Regions from separate parts of the Microbacterium sp. Se5.02b genome, predicted to be linked through region 2. Evidence: riboswitches for the same ligand, from Rfam matches in the RefSeq annotation. Region 2 holds a riboswitch; the other holds the start of a gene.
What was found. A riboswitch is a leader RNA that binds a small molecule or an ion and turns the genes downstream of it on or off. The one in region 2 is predicted to bind thiamine pyrophosphate.

Region 1 (9,181 bases), 1.0 Mb from region 2:
CCTCATGGTCGAACTCGCCGGCGGGACGCTCACGGACGAGGGCGGCGCGCTGTTCGCCGAGGTCTTCGTCCCCGAGATCGAACTGCCGGCCGATTTCGTGCCGGGGCTCATCGGTGTCGACTACACCGACGAGGAGATCGTTCGTGCGCTGACGACGATCGGAGCAGAGGTCTCGGACGCCGACGGCGGCTGGACCGTGATCCCGCCGACCTGGCGACCCGACCTGACCGACAAGTGGACGCTCGCCGAGGAGGTCGCCCGCATCCACGGCCTCGACCGCATCCCGTCGGTGCTGCCGACCCCGCCGTCCGGACGTGGCCTCACCGCGCACCAGCAGGGCCGACGCCGAGTGGCCGACGCCTTGGCCGCTGCGGGACTCGTGGAGACCCCGGCGTTCCCGTTCACGACCGAGGCGCAGAACGACCTCCACGGCTCCGCGACGGGCGCGCACCTGCCGAGCATCCGTCTGGCGAACCCGCTCGACGGGCAGGCGCCGTATCTGCGTCGCTCGCTGATCCCCGGCCTGCTGCAGACCGCGCACCGCAACATCTCGCGCGGACTCATCGACCTCGCGATCTTCGAGACCGGCGTGGTGTTCCTCCCCGAGCCCGGCGTCGAGTACGGCACCGACGACGTTCCTCCGCTGGGGGCACGTCCGTCGGACGAGACCCTCGCGGCGCTGAACGCATCGATCCCGCCGCAACATCGACACATCGCGGCGGTCCTGACCGGACACATCGCGCCGCGCCAGCCCGGCCGCCCCGCCGAGCCTGCGGGGATCGTCGAGGCATTGGACGCGGTGCGGGTGATCGCTGCCGCAGCGGGTGTCGACATCGACGTGGTGCAGTCCGAGCGTGCCGCCCTCCACCCCGGTCGGACGGGCTCGCTCCTGGTCGCCGGCGAAGAGGTCGGCTACGTCGGCGAACTCCACCCCGCGGTCGCAGAGGACGCAGATCTCCCCGGACGCGCGACCGTCTTCGAGCTCGACCTGGATCGGGTGCTCACGCTCGCGAGCGGTCGGGTCGTCGCCGCCTCGCTGTCGACCTTCCCTGCGGCGACGCAGGACGTCTCTCTCACGCTCCCGGCCGACGTGGCCGCCGCGGATGTCCAGGCGGCGCTCGCCGAGGGCGCCGGTGCGCTGCTGGAAGCCGTGCGACTCGTCGACGACTACCGTGGCGACGGCGTGCCGGAGGGGTCGAAGAGCCTGACCTTCGCCCTGCGCTTCCGCGCCGACGATCGCACGCTCACCGCGGCCGAAGCGACAGCGGCCAAGCTCGCCGGTGTCGAGGTTGCTGCGCAGCGCTTCGGGGCCGCCCTGCGCGACTGAACCCGGCACAGAGTGCGCGGCGCCCCAGACGGGTGCCGCGCACTTTCGCGTGGCGGGGGCTCCGCTCTGAGCGGAGCCCCTTCCCCTGACGCCTCGTCGCTGGTGGTATGAGGTCATGACGGATGTGCTGATCCTCGGAGGGACCGGATGGCTGTCGGGGCGGGTCGCTGCGCACGCCCTCGGGGCAGGGGCGACGGTCACGTGCCTGGCCCGCGGCGACCGGCCGGCGCCGTCGGGGGCGAGCCTCGTCCTCGCCGACCGCGAGGACGAAGACGCCTACGACGTCGTGTCGCGGACGGACTGGGATCACGTCGTCGATGTCTCGTCCAGGGCCGACCACGTCTCCGCGGCGGTGCGCGCGCTCCGCGACCGCGCGGCCCGATGGACCTATGTCTCGTCGATGTCGGTGTACCGAGACGACGAGGTCGTCGGCGCGGATGAGTCGGCTCCGCGGCTCCCCGCGGCACAGCAGGAGGACGACGATTACGGCCTCCAGAAGGTCGCGGCGGAGGACGCGGTGCTGGCGGGTCTCGGCGACCGGTCGCTGATCGTGCGACCGGGACTCATCGTCGGAGACGGCGACCCGAGCGATCGCTTCGGCTACTGGGCGGCGGCGTTCCTGAGAGCGCCAGATGAGCCCGTGCTGGTTCCGCCTCTCGAGTCTCGTACGGCGCAGGTCGTCGACGTGGATGATGCCGCCGCCTTCATCGTGTCGGCCGAGGTCACCGGAGCCGTGAACGCGATCGGCGACGTGCACGGTCTGGCCGACGTGATCCGGACCGTGCGCGATGCCGCGGGCCACACGGGTCCGATGGTCGTCGGTGTGGAGGAGCGTCTCGTCGCCGAGGGCGTCGCCCACTGGTCAGGGCCGCGATCGCTGCCGCTGTGGCTGCCGCCCGAGATGACCGGGTTCATGACCCGCTCGAACACGCGCTACCGACACAACGGTGGCACCCTCCGCTCGCTCGCCGACACGGTCGAGCGGGTCGTGGCGGACGAGCGCGAGCGCGGTGTCGACCGCGGTCGGCGCGCGGGGCTCACCAGGGCGGAGGAGCGCGCGCTGCTCGACGCCTTCGGCTGAGCGTCGCGACCGGTCGGTCCTGGCTCATCGCTAGACTGCCAGCAGTGACACGGGGTGCCGCGACCTGCGGCTGAGAACAGACCCGTCGAACCTGATCTAGTTCGTACTAGCGAAGGGATGTCGCGATGAGCGATCTTCTGCGTCCTGAAACCACCATCGACCTCGCCGACGGGGCTGCCGCACTGTTGGAGGTGCTGCGCGCGGCGCCCCCGTTGACCCACTGCATCACGAACACGGTCGTCACGGGCTTCACCGCCAACGTGCTGCTGGCTCTGGGAGCCGCCCCCGCCATGGTCGACATCGTCGACGAGGCAGGCACGTTCGCGGGTGTCGCCTCCGGGTTGTTGATCAATCTGGGGACGCCCACCCCGGAACAGCGCGCCGCGAGTCGGGAGGCGGTCGCCGGTGCCACGGCATCCGGCACGCCGTGGGTGCTCGACCCCGTCGCCATCGGCGCCCTCCCGGTGCGCACGGCGCTCGCGCACGAGCTCGTGGAACAGCGCCCGGCCGCGGTCAGGGGCAACGCCTCCGAGATCCTCGCCCTCGCGGGACTCAGCACCGGTGGTCGCGGGGTGGACTCCACGGACAGCACGGAGGCCGCAGCCGATGCCGCTGCCGCCCTCGCGCGCCGCACGGGTGCCGTGGTCGCGGTGTCGGGGCCGATCGACCTCATCACCGACGGAGCGCGGACGTTGCGTGTGGCGAACGGGCATGAGCTCCTGACGCGGGTCACGGGCGGAGGGTGCGCTCTCGGCGCCGTCATGGCCGCTTTCCTCGGGGCCGCCAGGGCCACCGAGCACGACGACCTCACGGCCGTCGCCGCCGCCGGTCTCGTCTACACGATCGCGGCCGAACGGGCCGCCGCGACCTCCTCCGGGCCTGGCAGCTTCGCTGTCGCACTGTTGGACGCGCTCGCCGCGGTGACCGCGGACGACATCAGGGCGGCCGCGCGCGTCGAGGTCGTCGCGCTGTGATCGCCGACCTGTCGCTCTACCTCGTCACGGATCCCGCCCTCTGCGGTGCGCGAGGGGTGATCGAGACCGTCCGGCGCGCGGTCGACGGCGGCGTGCGCATCGTGCAGTTGCGGGACAAGACCGCGACGGATGCCGAGACCGTCGAGCAGCTGCTCTCGCTCTCCGAGGTCATCGACGATCGGGCGCTCCTCGTGGTGAACGACCGTCTCGATGCCGCCGTCGCCGCCCGCGCACGCGGCGCCAGGGTCGACGGAGTCCACGTCGGGCAGAGCGATGCGTCTGCGCTCCGCGCGCGAGGTTCTGGGGCCGGATGCGCTGATCGGTCTCACCGCGAACACCACCGCCCACCTCGAGGCGGTCCGCGCGCTGCCGGCAGGCACGATCGACTACCTCGGCGTCGGTGTCATCCGCCCCACAGCCACCAAGCCGGACCATCCAGCGCCGCTCGGCGTCGAGGGATTCCGGGAGTTCGCCGCCCGCTCGCCGCTGCCGTGCGTGGCCATCGGCGGCGTCGACATCGACGACACGGAGCCTCTCCGCGCTGCCGGAGCCGCCGGGCTCGCCGTGGTCTCCGCGCTGTGCACCGCCGAGGATCCGGCAGCTGCAGCGGCCGAGTTCCGGAAGCGGTGGCTCGCCGCGTCGGTGCCGCGGGTGCTGAGCATCGCCGGTAGCGACCCCTCCGGAGGTGCGGGCATCCAGGCCGACCTGAAGTCGATCGCGGCGAACGGCGGATACGGGATGGCTGTCCTGACGGCGCTCACCGCGCAGAACACCCGTGGTGTGCGGGCGGTGCATGTGCCACCGGTGGACTTCCTCCGCTCGCAGCTCGATGCGGTGTCGGACGACGTCGTGATCGATGCCGTGAAGATCGGGATGCTCGCCGACGCCTCGGTGGTCCGGACGGTCACGGCCTGGCTCGATGCCGTCCGCCCGCCCGTCGTCGTGCTCGACCCCGTCATGGTCGCGACCTCGGGCGACCGCCTCCTGGATCCGGATGCCGAGCGGGGACTGCGAGCGCTGTTGAGCCGGGCGACCCTCATCACCCCGAACCTCGCCGAGCTCGCGATGCTGTCGGGCCGCGCGACCGATGACTGGGCCGAGGCCGTGTCCGCCGCGGAGCAGCTGTCGGACGAGGTCGGGGTCGCGGTCCTCGTCAAGGGCGGCCACCTCGGCGGGGAGCATGCCCCGGACGCACTGCTGGATGCCCGCAGGGGACTGCGCCGGGAGTTCACGGGCTCCCGCATCCCGAGTCGGAACACACACGGCACCGGCTGCTCGCTGTCGTCCGCTGTCGCGACCCGGCTCGCTCGCGGAGACGCCCCGGAAGAAGCCGTCCGCGCCGCCAGGTCCTGGCTGCGTGAGTCGCTCCAGGCAGGGGAGTCGCTGCGTGTCGGCGAAGGCAACGGACCGATCAGCCATTTCGCGGGGCTGTGGCGACGCGGCGGCACGGAGACACCGGGGATGCCGTCGACATCGTCGCGTCCTGGTGGCAGGACACGGCGGAGATCCGCGCAGACATCGACGATCTGCCGTTCATCCGCGCACTCGCCGACGGTACCCTGGAGCGCCGACCGTTCGTGTCGTACCTCGCGCAGGATGCGCTCTATCTGCGGGGGTACGCGCGTGTCCTCGCCGAGGCGTCGCGCCTGGCGCCCTCCTCGGCGGAGCAGGCCTTCTGGGCCGAGTCCGCGCGCGGCTCGATCGCGGGCGAGCTGGAACTGCACGCGTCCTGGCTGACGCCGGCGGAGGGCGTGGGTCCGGCGACCTTCACCGCGGAACCGGATGCGACGACGACGGCGTACCTCGATCATCTCCGCTCCGTCGCGTTCGGCGGCGACTATGCGGAGATCGTCGCCGCGGTCCTCCCGTGCTTCTGGGTCTACACCGACCTGGGGCGACGCCTGCACGCCGGGGAGTTCGAGAGTATGCCCGGGATCCGGAGCATCCCTTCGCGTCCTGGTTCGCGACCTACGCGGATCCCGCCTTCGAGGACGCGACCCGCACCGCGATCGCCTATGCGGGAGCGGCCGCGTCGTCGAGCGGTGCCGACACCGCGGAGCGCATGCGTCGGGCCTTCACGACGTCGAGCGCGCACGAGCGTGCCTTCTTCGCCGCGCCGATGGAGCCGCATCGCCTCGCATGACGCTCTGGATTTGCGGTGGCGGCCGAGCCCGCGCTACTGTCGCGACATGCCTTCGGCCGCCACTGCTCCTTCGACGCTCGCTCCGAGCGTCATCGCTGTGCGCCGACGCCGCGGCCGCCGACTCTAGGCGACCCCGCCCTTCTGCCTGCGCATGCGCGGCGGTCGAGTGCCGGTGTCGCCGCCTCCGGCCCCGCCCTCGGTCCTCCCTTCGCGGAAGGACCCGACCGTTAAGGTAGAAGCATGACGTATTCCGTCGCCGTCTCCGGCGCATCCGGCTATGCGGGAGGCGAGATCCTCCGTCTCCTGGCCGATCACCCCGACATCGAGATCCGCACCGTGACGGCGCACTCGAACGCCGGTCAGCCGCTCATCGAGCACCAGCCGCATCTGCGCTCACTCGCCCACCTCACCCTGCAGGACACCACCCCGGAAACCCTCTCCGGCCACGACATCGTGTTCCTCGCCCTCCCGCACGGCCAGTCCGGGCAGTACACCGACGCGCTCGGCGCCACGTCCCTGGTGATCGACGCTGGCGCCGACCACCGGCTCACGTCGTCCGCCGCCTGGGAGGCGTTCTACGGCGGGGCGTTCCATGAGCCGTGGACCTACGGCGTCCCCGAGCTCCTCGTGGCAGGGACGAAGCAGCGCGAGCATCTCCGTACGGCCACCCGCATCGCAGCACCGGGCTGCAACGCGTCCACCGTGAGCCTGAGCCTGGCTCCCGGCGTCGCCGCCGGGGTGATCGACGCCTCCGACATCGTGTCTGTCCTGGCTGTCGGACCTTCCGGTGCAGGCAAGAGCCTCAAGACCAACCTCCTCGCGAGCGAGATCCTCGGCTCGGCCAACCCCTACGCGGTCGGCGGCACGCACCGGCACATCCCCGAGATCCGCCAAGCGCTCGCCGCGGCATCCGGTGCGGACGCCGACGGCATCCGCATCTCGTTCACCCCGGTGCTGGTCCCGATGTCGCGGGGTATCCTCGCCACCTCGAGCGCGCCGATCGTCGACGGTGCGACGGATGAACAGATCCGCGCCGCGTGGCAGACCGCGTACGGCGACGAGACCTTCGTGCAGATTCTGCCCGAAGGGCGCTTCCCCGCACGGCCGACGTGCTCGGGGCGAACACCGCCTTGATCGGCCTCGCGATCGATCGGGCCGCGAACCGCGTGACGGTCGTCACCGCCGTCGACAACCTCGTCAAGGGCACCGCCGGCGCTGCCATCCAATCCATGAACATCGCGCTGGGCCTTCCCGAGACCCGCGCCCTCTCAGTGAACGGAGTCGCCCCGTGAGCGTCACCGCCCCCGCAGGATTCGAGGCGGCCGGTGTGGCCGCAGGACTCAAGTCCACCGGCAAGCCCGACGTGGCCGTCGTCGTCAACCGCGGCCCGCGCAAGGTCGGTGCCGCCGTGTTCACGAGCAACCGCGCCAAGGCGAACCCGATCATCTGGTCGCAGCAGGCCGTCGCCGACCGCGTGGTCGAGGCCGTCGTCCTCAACTCCGGGGGTGCGAACTGCTTCACCGGGAGCTTCGGGTTCCAGACGACGCATCAGACCGCCGAGAAGGCGGCCGAGCTCCTCGGGGTCAGCGCGGGCGATGTCCTGGTCTGCTCCACGGGACTCATCGGCACCGGCGATGAGGTCTTCCGCGCCAAGGTTCTGGACGGGACGGCGCAGGCGATCGCCGAGCTCAGCCCGGACGGCGGAGACACGGCAGCTCACGCGATCATGACCACGGACACCGTCGCCAAGACCGCGGTCGTGCAGCGGGACGGCTGGACCATCGGCGGGATGGCCAAGGGCGCGGGGATGCTCGCGCCCGGTCTCGCGACCATGCTCGTCGTGATCACGACCGACGCCGTGCTCGAGCCCCTCCAGGCCGACGAGGCGCTGCGCCGCGCGACCGGGAAGACCTTCGACCGGCTCGACTCCGACGGCTGCATGTCCACGAACGATCAGGTGACCCTGCTCGCGAACGGCGCATCCGAGGTCGTGCCCGATCTGGACGACTTCGCCGCGGCCCTCACCGAGGTGTGCCAGGAGCTGGCCGTGAAACTGCAGGGTGATGCGGAGGGCGCGAGCCACGACATCACGATCGAGGTGCAGCAGGCGGTGTCGGAGCAGGAAGCCGTCGAGGTCGGACGCTCGGTCGCCCGCAACAACCTGTTCAAGGCCGCCGTCTTCGGCAACGACCCGAACTGGGGGCGAGTGCTCGCCGCGATCGGCACCACGAACGCGCAGTTCGACCCCTACGACGTCGACGTGTGGATGAACGGCGTGCGTGTGTGCACGGGAGGCGGGCCCGACCGTCCGCGCGAAGAGGTCGATCTGACCCCCCGCGCCATGCACCTGGTGATCGACCTGAGGGCGGGAGACGCGACCGCGACCGTCCTCACGAACGATCTCACGCACGACTACGTGCACGAGAACAGCGCCTACGCCTCATGACCGACATCCAGGACACCACCCCGGACATCGCCGCGCAGAAGGCGACGACGCTGATCGAGTCTCTGCCGTGGCTGAAGAAGTTCCGCGACCAGATCGTCGTCGTCAAGTACGGCGGGAATGCCATGGTCTCGGACGAGCTGCAGGAGGCGTTCGCTCAGGACATCGCGTACCTCCGCTACGTCGGCGTCCAGCCTGTGGTGGTGCACGGCGGCGGCCCGCAGATCTCGAACATGCTCGAGCGCCTCGAGATCCCCAGCGAGTTCAAGGGCGGCTACCGCGTCACCAACACCGAGGCGATCAGCGTCGTGCGCATGGTGCTCACCGGACAGGTCAACCCGCAGCTCGTATCGAAGATCAACTCGCACGGGCCCATCGCCACGGGGCTCAGCGGGGAGGACGCCGGGCTCTTCGGCGGACGCCGTCGCGGAGTCATGATCGATGGCGAGGAGGTCGATCTCGGCCGGGTCGGCGATGTCGTCGAGGTCGATCCGACACCCGTGCTCGACCACCTCGCCTCCGGCCGCATCCCCGTGGTGTCGAGCATCGCGCCGGACCTCGACCATCCCGGCCAGTCGTTGAACGTCAACGCCGACGCTGCCGCTGCGGCACTCGCCGTCGCCCTGAACGCCCGCAAGCTCGTGATCCTCACGGACGTGCCTGGGCTCTACGCCGACTGGCCCAACCGCGACTCGCTCGTGTCGCATCTCACGTCGGAGGCGCTCGTCGAGATGCTGCCGACGCTCGAGTCGGGAATGATCCCGAAGATGCGCGCGTGCCTCGACGCGGTCGAGGGCGGCGTCGACGCGGCCGCCATCATCGACGGGCGGGTGCCGCACTCGGTGCTCGTCGAATTGTTCACCAGCAAGGGAATCGGGACCGAAGTGGTCCTGGGAGCGAAGGGAGCGACGGCATGACCGTCTGGCAGGACGACGCGGCACGTGATCTCGTGCTCAACGCGGGGGAGCGGCTCGCGCTGCTGGTCCGCGGTGAGGGCTCGTACCTGTGGGATGCCGACGGCCGACGCCACCTCGACTTCCTCGCCGGTATCGCCGTCACCTCGCTCGGTCACGCCCACCCGGCCTTCGTCGCCGCGGTGTCGACGCAGGCGGCCACGCTCGCGCACGTGTCGAACTACTTCGCGACGCCCCCTCAGCTCGCGCTCGCCGCGCGGCTCAAGCGTCTGGCGGGAGCGGGCATCGACGGACGTGTG
Region 2 (9,181 bases):
GGGTGGTCAGCGTCAGCGTCTCGCCATCGCGCGCGCGATCGTCCATCAGCCGAAGATCCTCGTCTTCGACGACTCGTTCTCGGCTCTCGACCTCACGACGGACGCACGGCTGCGACAAGCACTGTGGCGGGAGCTGCCGCACGTGACGAAGATCGTCGTCGCGCAGCGGATCTCGACCATCACGGATGCCGATCGCATCGTGGTCCTCGACGGGGGCACCATGGTCGGCGTCGGCACGCATGAGGAGCTGCTCGAGACGAGCGACACCTACCGAGAGATCGTCGAGTCGCAGCTGGGGGTCGACGCATGAGCGAGCAGAACAACGAACAGCGCAAGGCCAGGCGCGGTCGCGGCACGCCGGCAGCGGCGGTGGCCGAGGTCGAGCTGAGCGCCGAGGAGAAGTACGAGGCCGAGCTCGCCGAGCAGGCGCGGCAGAACTCCGGCGACTGGGACAGCGTCGCGCCGGGCAAGGCCGACAACTTCGGTCCGAGTTTCGCGCGCATGATCGGGCTGCTCAAGCCCTCAGCCATCTGGTTCGTCTTCGTGTCGATCCTCGGTGCGATCGGCGTGGTCCTCACGGTCGCGGCGCCCAAGGTGCTCGCCGAAGCCACCAACCTCGTCTACAAGGGGTTCATCTCGATCCAACTCGGACAGCCGACCGACGACTTCCCCGGGTTCCCGGCGGGAACCCCGCAAGACGTCGTGGTCGATGCGCTGCGGGGTGCGGGTCAAGACGACTTCGCCAACCAGGTCGGAGCGCTGGGCGACTTCACCGTCGGCCAGGGCATCGACTTCGATGCGTTGCGCATGGTCATCGCCGCCGTCCTGGCGATCTATGTGGCCGCAGCCTTCCTCACCTGGATCCAGGGCTACGTCATCAACGTGATCATGGTGCGCACCATGTGGCGTCTGCGGGAGTCGGTCGAGGCGAAGATCAACCGCCTTCCGCTGTCGTACTTCGACAAGGTGCAGCGCGGTGAGCTGATCTCGCGTGTCACCAACGACATCGACAACATCACGCAGACCATGCAGCAGTCGCTCTCGGGCGCGCTCACCTCGGTGCTGACCGTGATCGGCGTGCTCGTGATGATGTTCTCCATCTCGTGGCAGCTCGCCCTCGTCGCCCTCGTCACGCTGCCGTTGATGGGAGTGATCTTCGGCATCATCGGGCCGCGGTCGCAGAAGGCCTTCGGCACCCAGTGGCGCAAGGTCGGCCGGCTGAACGCGCGTGTCGAGGAGGCCTTCTCGGGTCACGCACTGGTGAAGGTCTTCGGACGCGAGAAGGATGCTCTCGACAAGTTCCAGGTCGAGAACGAAGAACTCTTCCAGGCGAGCTTCAAGGCGCAGTTCCTCTCCGGCATCATCATGCCGGCGATGATGTTCGTCGGAAACCTCAGCTACGTGGGCATCGCGGTGCTCGGTGGTCTGATGGTCGCGAACGGGCAGCTGCGACTCGGCGATGTGCAGGCGTTCATCCAGTACTCCCAGCAGTTCACGCAGCCGCTGTCCGAGCTGGGCGGCATGGCCGCGGTGGTGCAGTCCGGCACGGCATCGGCGGAGCGGGTGTTCGAACTGCTCGATGCGGACGAACAGGAGGCGGACGACGCCGATGCCCCCGAGCTGGTCGAGGGCAAGGGCGTCATCGAGTTCGAGAACGTCGCGTTCTCGTACACGCCCGATCGCCCGCTCATCCGCGACCTGTCGTTCCGGGTGGAGCCGGGGCAGACCGTCGCCATCGTCGGTCCGACCGGTGCGGGCAAGACCACGCTGGTCAACCTGATCATGCGTTTCTACGAGCTCAGCGGCGGGCGCATCATGCTCGACGGGCAGGACATCGCCGAGGTCACCCGCGACGAGCTGCGGTCGCGCACCGGCATGGTGCTGCAGGACCCGTGGCTGTTCGCCGGGAGCATCCGCGAGAACATCCGGTACGGTCGCTCCACCGCGACCGACGACGAGGTTCTTGCCGCTGCCAAGGCCACCTACGTCGACCGCTTCGTGCACGCTCTCCCCGAGGGCTATGACACGGTGCTCGATGAGGATGCCGCGAACGTGTCGGCGGGTGAGCGTCAGCTCATCACGATCGCCAGGGCGTTCGTCGCGCAGCCGTCGATCCTGATCCTGGATGAAGCCACCTCCGCGGTCGACACCCGCACCGAGCTGCTGCTGCAGCACGCGATGGCCGCGCTCCGCGAAGGACGCACGTCCTTCGTGATCGCGCACCGCCTGTCGACCATCCGTGACGCCGACCTCATCCTCGTGATGGAGCACGGCGACATCGTGGAGAAGGGCACGCACGACGAGCTCATCGCGGCGCAGGGCGCCTACTGGCGCCTGTACCAGTCGCAGTTCGAGCAGGCCGCCACCGACATCGACGCCGAAGACGCTCTCACCGGATCGACGCCGGTCGTCGTGACCGGCGACGCCGGAGCCGAGGAGCGGGCCGAGTCGGAAGCGGTGGCCGCCGTGGCCGGCGCGTCCGTCGGGGCGAGCCTTCCCGCGGCCGAGACGGCGGCAGCCCAGGCGCTGCTCGACGAGGGAGCGGACGGGACCGCCGACCGGACCTGAGCGAGACACGTCACGACAGCGCCCCCTCCGGTGTACCGGGGTGGGGCGCTGTCGTCTGCACGCCGCGTCTGCACGCCGCGTCTGCACGCCGCGTCTGCACGCCGCGTCTGCGCTCCTGCTCGGCGGAGCGGGTGTCAGGGACGGTCGGCGGTGACGCCCAGCAGCTCCAGCGGATGGGTCAGACGCCACCAGGGGCTCGGCCCCTCGACGTCCTCGGCCAGCACCAAGGGCACTGTCGTGCTGTCGAGCGGACCCGTCGCGGTCATCGTGCCCACCCGGCCGTGCTCGTCGCGCTCGTCGCCGAGATCGAACGTCGCGCTGGTGGTCGCGAGGGCACCGTTCCACAGCACCACATCGGCATCGCTCTCGGTGACGACGTCGACGTCTTCGCCCCAGAGCGTCGTGACGCGGCCGACGACCGTGCCCTCGGCGACAGCCGGGTCCTGGCCGCGAGCGCCGCCTCGGTCTCGGCGAACAGGGAGCGCGTGACGGCCAGGCGCTCGTCGTCGCCGGGTTGGTTGAGCGCCGCGGCGTACAGATGGACGGTCGTGTCGCCGATCGTGACGTCCTTCGCCGTGAGCAGGTTCCAACCGACGAGGGTGCCGGTCTTGATGCCGACGACGCCCGGGTCCACGAGCATGCCATTGGTGTTGACGACGGTTCCCGCGCCGGGGAGATCGACCGACGTGGTTCCGACGATCTGGGCGAACACGGGGTTCTGCATGGCCAGTTCACCCAGCGCGATCAGGGCCTCAGGGGTCGACACGTTACGCTCGTCGAACCCGGAGGGAGTCACCACCGTGATGCCCGTGAGTCCACGTTCGCGCAGCCAGACCTCGGCGGCGGCTGCGAACTCCCTGTCGGAGCCCCAGATCTCGGACGCCAGGCGGTCGATGTAGTTGTTGGCCGAACCGAGGAGCGTGCCCTGCAGCAGCTGGTACTCGGTCAGCACGCCGCCGACCGGCACATCGAGAGCGGACTGGTCGCTGCGCCGGTAATCCCAGTACTCGACGCTGTCGCGATAGGTGAAGCCGAACTCGGGGCCCTGCTCGCCGAGCGCGAGGGGCATCCGATCGAGCACCATCAGGCTGCTCACGACCTTGGTGATGCTCGCGATGCTCACGGGATCGGCGAGGGAGGCGGCGGTGTCCAACCCCGCGATGCCGACCGCTGCGCTGCCCTCTCCCGGCCAGGTGAGCGCCGCCGGCGGAGCCGGAACCGCGCTGAACTCGACCACAGCGACGGTCGGGGGCACCTCGTGCAACGGCCAGAGCAGCGTCGTACCCGCGTACACCGCGACGAGACCGGCGAGCGTGGCCAACGGCACCAGGATCCCGGGGCGCGCGATCCCCGGACGCAGTCGGGCTCCGCGCAACAGGCCGCCCGTCCGCTCGGGTTCCGCGGCCTGGTCGAGCGTCGCCGTGGGGGAGTGCGCGGCGACCGCCGTGGCGTCGACCCAGGTCAGGGCCGTGGCCGTGGTCTCGTCGTTCGCCCACTGCGGAGCGTTCGCGTCGAGCAGAGCGTCGGCGTCTTCGGGTGCGATCTCCTCTGCACGGGGAGCCGTCGGCGTGAACGGCGGTTTCGTCAGCGGAGGCGTGGGGGCCGTCTCGGCCGCGGGTTCCGGGTCGAGCACGTGCTCCGGTGCGGGCTCGGGATCGATCACGTGCTCGGCCGTGGGCTCGGGATCGATCACATCCTCGGCCGCGTTCACATCCCTCGGGTCCCCGGCGTCCACGGGTTCCGGTGCGCCATCGCGCCCGGCGTCGTCGACCGTGAACAGCGCACCCAGAGCAGCCGAATCGACGGGGATCGCGGGGGCGATCGTGGTGTCGGGCGGAGGGGCATCGCCCGCGAACAGTCGATCGGCGGCGAAGCCCGAACCGCCGCGCGGACCCTCCTCCGCGGCGACCGCCTGCTCATCCGCAGCGTCGGCGGGGGTGTTCGACGGGGCGTCGTCGTGGACGACGCCCGTCGCCTCGTCGGCGGGATCTGAAGCAGTCACTCGTTTACGGTACCCAATCCCGGGCGTGTTCCGCGGCGCGGGCCCTGTCGCCACGCGGGTGTCGTCAGCGGGTAGGATCTTCACCACAACCACGGGAGTCCGGCGAGCCGGGCTGAGAGGGAGCGAATCGCGCTTCGACCGTCGAACCTGATCTGGGTAATGCCAGCGCAGGGAGGAGTTCAGATGAGTACGTCCACATCCGCGTCCACGACGCAGACCGCCGCCCCCGCCAGGAGCTTCCTGCGCTGGCGCATCGTCGACATCGTCGTCGCCAGCGTGATCGGCGTCGCCGCCGGCCTGATCTTCCTGGCCTGGAACGTCGGCTACCTCGGGCCTAAGGCGCTCCTGGAGCCGCTGCTTCCCGGCATCCAGGGCCTCCTCGACGGACCATGGCTCTTCGCCGGGGTGCTGGGCGGGCTCATCATCCGCAAGGCGGGCGCGGCGATCTACGTCGAGCTCCTCGCGGCGGTCGTGTCGGCCCTCATCGGCAATCAGTGGGGCGGGTTCCTCACGCTCGAGGCCGGTCTCGTGCAGGGCTTGGGCGCCGAGCTGATCTTCCTGCTGTTCTTCTACCGTCGCTGGTCGCTTCCGGTCGCGATCCTCGCGGGCGCCGGTGCTGCGCTGGCCGGCGGCATCAACAATCTCGTGCTCTGGTACGCGGGGTCGGGTCCGGCGTTCACGATCATCTACCTCATCAGCACGGTCATCTCGGGTGCGGTCATCGCCGGCGCCCTGTCATGGGTGCTGGCGCGCGGTATCGCCGCGACCGGGGCCCTCGACCGCTTCGGCTCCGGCCGTGAGGCGCGCGTGCGGGTCTGATGTCGGTGGATCGGTCCGTCCCGGCCGCCGTGGAGGCGCGCGGCTGGGGGTGGCGTCATGCGAGCCGGCTCGCGTGGGCGGTGAGCGAGGTCTCCTTCCGCATCGATCCCGGCGAGCGCGTCCTCGTGCTCGGGGCCTCCGGTGCGGGCAAGTCGACGCTGCTGCACGGGCTTGCGGGTGTTCTCGGCGGCGAGGAAGAGGGCGAGAGCGCGGGCGAACTGCTGGTCGACGACGCCCCTGCCGTCGCCACCCGGGGACGCGCGGGACTCGTGCTGCAGGATCCCGACTCGCAGGTCATCCTGGCCCGCACGGGCGACGACGTCGCGTTCGGCTGCGAGAACCTGGGGTTCCCCGCGCGGAGATCTGGCCACGCGTGGAATCCGCCCTGGCCGCCGTCGGCCTGGACGTGCCGCTGGATCATCCGACCAAGGCGTTGTCCGGCGGGCAGAAGCAGCGGCTCGCGCTCGCCGGAATGCTCGCGATGAGACCCGGGCTGGTGCTGCTCGACGAACCGACGGCGAACCTCGACCCCGCGGGGGTCGGCGAGGTGCGCGACGCGGTGGAACGGATGCTGCGTGCACGTCCGGCCACGCTCATCGTGGTCGAGCATCGTCTCGACGTGTGGCTGCCGCTCATCACGCGGGTGATCGTGCTCGGGGCCGGCGGCGTGGTCGCAGACGGGACCCCGGCCGAGGTCCTCGGCGCTCAGGGCGCCCGACTCGCCGCAGACGGCGTCTGGGTGCCAGGGCATCCGCCGGCGGAGCCGCCGCCGCCCCGGGAGCGCCGGGAGCTCCGCTGCTGTCGGCGCGCGATCTGGCTGTCGCCCGCGTCAAAGGGCGACCGGTCGCCGAGAACATCGACCTCGACGTGCATGCGGGACAGGTGCTCGCGATCACGGGACCCAACGGGGCAGGCAAGTCGACCCTCGGGCTGACCGTGGCCGGACTCCTGCCTCCCGCGGGCGGCGACCTGACCGCGTCGACCGCGCTCGCCGACGGCGCGGGACCCTCGCCGATCCGCTGGGCATCGAAGCAGCTGCTGACCCGCATCGGCATGGTGTTCCAGGAGCCGGAGCATCAGCTCCTCAGCAAGACCGTGCGTGATGAGCTGGCCGTCGGCCCCCGCGCGCTCGGCGTGGGGAGGACGAGATCGCCGCGCGCAGCGATGAGCTGCTCTTCCGCCTGCGGCTCGCGCATCTCGCCGCCGCCAATCCGTACACGCTGTCGGGCGGCGAGAAGCGCCGGCTGACGGTCGCCGCGGCCATCGCGACGCGACCGCGGGTGCTCGTGCTCGACGAGCCGACCTTCGGGCAGGATGCCCGCACCTGGGCGGAGCTCGTCGCGATGCTCGCCGCCCTGCGCGAGGAGGGGTCGGCGATCGTGACGATCACGCACGACCTGGATGTGGCGAGGGCGCTGCACGCCGAGAGGTTCGAACTCGGGGGCGCACGATGACCCTGATCGACACGCGCGCACGCACGGGAGCCGTCGCCGCGATCAATCCCGTCGCCAAGCTCGGGGTGAGCGCCCTGATCGCGGTGCCGTTGATCCTGACCCTCGATCCGGTGTCGGCATCCGTCGCCCTCGTGCTCGAGTTCGTGCTGTTCCTGTTCGCCGGAATCGGGTGGCGCGAGTTCTGGGTGCGCACCTGGCCGGTCTGGCTCGCCGCCCCTCTCACCGGTCTGACCATCGCGCTCTACGGCGAGACGAGCGGCGTGGTCTACGTCGACTGGTTCGTGCTGCGCATCAGCGAGGGGTCGCTGGCTCTCGCGCTCGCGACGATGCTGCGCGTGCTCGCGATCGCCCTGCCCTCGGTCGTGCTGTTCATCACCGTCGACCCGACCGATCTCGCCGACGGCCTCGGCCAGATCGTGCGGTTGCCGGCGCGTTTCGTGCTCGGCGCCCTCGCCGGACTGCGCATGGTGGGCCTGTTCCTCGACGACTGGCGTGCGCTCGAGCTCGCGCGCCGAGCCAGGGGCGTCGCCGACCGAGGGCGCATCCGCCGGTTCCTCGATGGCCTTCGCACTGCTCGTCCTCTCCATCCGTCGCGGCGCCAAGCTCGCCACCGCCATGGAGGCCAGGGGCTTCGGGGCGCCCGGGCGTCGCACCTGGGCGCGCGAGTCGCGATTCGGCGGGTCCGAGTGGGCGCTGCTCGCCGTCGGGGCGGCGATCTCCGGTGTCGCGATCGCCGCGGCCGTCGCCACCGGCGCCTGGAACTTCATCCTCGGACCCGGCGCCTGAGTCGACCCGGCGCGCGCAGGTGCCCCTCGATACCGCAGCGTGACCCCGCTACGGTGGGCGGCAGGACAGCGTTCGCCCCCGTCGAAAGGTCCCCCGCATGAGCACACCGTCTTCGGACTACGAGCCGATGTTCACGAGGCCGGGGGAGGCGACGGTCGCACCCCGGCACGTCATCCCGCCGCAGGGGTCGCTTCCCGCGACGGCGAAGCAGATCGTCGAGGACGAGACGATCCTCGACGGCAATGCACGATTGAACCTCGCCACATTCGTGAGCACGTGGATGGACGACGAGGCCAGACAGGTCTATGCCGCGTCATTCGACAAGAACATGATCGACAAGGACGAGTACCCGCAGACAGCGGCGATCGAAGACAACTGCTGGCGCATGCTGGCCAACCTCTGGAACGCGCCGGATGCGGCGAACAGCATCGGCACATCGACGATCGGCTCCTCGGAGGCCTGCATGCTGGGCGGCCTCGCGTTCAAGCGGCGGTGGCAGCAGGCCCGGCATGCAGCGGGGAAGGATGCGTCGTCGCCGAACCTGGTGATGTCGTCCGCCGTGCAGGTGTGCTGGGAGAAGTTCTGCAACTACTTCGACGTGGAGCCGCGCTACGTGCCGATCAGCGCCGAGCACAAGACGCTCGACGGACACGACCTCGCGAACTACGTCGACGAGAACACGATCGGCGTCGTCGCCATCATGGGCGTCACCTACACGGGCATGTACGAGCCGGTCGCCGAGATCGCCGCCGCACTGGATGAGATCCAGAAGACGACAGGGCTCGACATCCCCATCCACGTCGACGGCGCCTCCGGGGCGATGATCGCGCCGTTCCTGCAGCCCGACCTGGTGTGGGACTTCCGACTCGAGCGGGTGCATTCGATCAACACCTCCGGTCACAAGTACGGACTCGTCTATCCGGGCCTCGGCTGGGTGGTGTGGCGTGACGCGAAGTGGCTGCCGGATGATCTGGTGTTCAAGGTCAGCTACCTCGGCGGCGAGATGCCCACGTTCGCGCTGAACTTCTCCCGCCCCGGTGCACAGGTGCTGCTCCAGTACTACCTGTTCCTGCGGCTCGGATTCGAGGGGTACCGGGCCGTGCAGCAGACCGCCCAGGACGTCGCGAAGTATCTGTCGGCCGGAATCGCGAAGCTCGACGCCTTCGAACTGTGGAACGACGGAAGCGACATCCCCGTGTTCGCGTGGCGTCTGAAGGACGGGCATACGAAGAACTGGACCCTCTACGACCTGCAGGATCGGCTGCGGATGCGCGGCTGGCTGGTTCCCGCCTACCCGATGCCCGCCGACCTCGAGCACATCACCGTGCAGCGGATCGTGGTGCGCAACGGACTGAGCATGGACCTCGCGGCCGACCTCCTGGACGCGATCGCCGCCGAGGTGGAGTACCTCGACGCGCTCACCGCGCCGATGCCCGCCGACCACTCCGACTCGGCCTTCCACCACTAGTGGCGAAACAGGGCCTGGGCTCAGGTGGCGTTCCAGAGGTCGCGGTAATAGGCGAGACGTTCGCGGTCGGGCTCGAGACCGTAG

Region 1: it holds a riboswitch for thiamine pyrophosphate, as region 2 does, so the genes downstream of both, thiM (hydroxyethylthiazole kinase) here and K1X59_RS18420 (ECF transporter S component) in region 2, are expected to answer to the same signal.

The regions. Positions count from the first base shown of each region.
Region 1 covers NZ_CP080491.1:2,626,375-2,635,555, reverse strand. The annotation lists gene pheT (phenylalanine--tRNA ligase subunit beta) at 1-1,327, shown strand, start outside; gene K1X59_RS13020 (NAD-dependent epimerase/dehydratase family protein) at 1,443-2,408, shown strand; TPP riboswitch at 2,449-2,543, shown strand; gene thiM (hydroxyethylthiazole kinase) at 2,534-3,382, shown strand; partial or broken gene thiD (bifunctional hydroxymethylpyrimidine kinase/phosphomethylpyrimidine kinase) at 3,379-4,744, shown strand; partial or broken gene K1X59_RS22480 (thiamine-phosphate pyrophosphorylase) at 4,813-5,226, shown strand; gene K1X59_RS21535 (hypothetical protein) at 5,250-5,525, shown strand; partial or broken gene argC (N-acetyl-gamma-glutamyl-phosphate reductase) at 5,766-6,817, shown strand; gene argJ (bifunctional glutamate N-acetyltransferase/amino-acid acetyltransferase ArgJ) at 6,814-7,971, shown strand; gene argB (acetylglutamate kinase) at 7,968-8,885, shown strand; gene K1X59_RS12990 (acetylornithine transaminase) at 8,882-9,181, shown strand, end outside.
Region 2 covers NZ_CP080491.1:3,662,061-3,671,241, reverse strand. The annotation lists gene K1X59_RS18435 (ABC transporter ATP-binding protein) at 1-310, shown strand, start outside; gene K1X59_RS18430 (ABC transporter ATP-binding protein) at 307-2,568, shown strand; gene K1X59_RS21995 (hypothetical protein) at 2,703-2,834, opposite strand; gene K1X59_RS18425 (D-alanyl-D-alanine carboxypeptidase) at 2,831-4,570, opposite strand; TPP riboswitch at 4,652-4,763, shown strand; gene K1X59_RS18420 (ECF transporter S component) at 4,754-5,389, shown strand; partial or broken gene K1X59_RS18415 (ABC transporter ATP-binding protein) at 5,389-6,843, shown strand; partial or broken gene K1X59_RS18410 (energy-coupling factor transporter transmembrane component T family protein) at 6,840-7,629, shown strand; gene K1X59_RS18405 (glutamate decarboxylase) at 7,727-9,097, shown strand; gene K1X59_RS18400 (aminoglycoside 3'-phosphotransferase) at 9,118-9,181, opposite strand, start outside.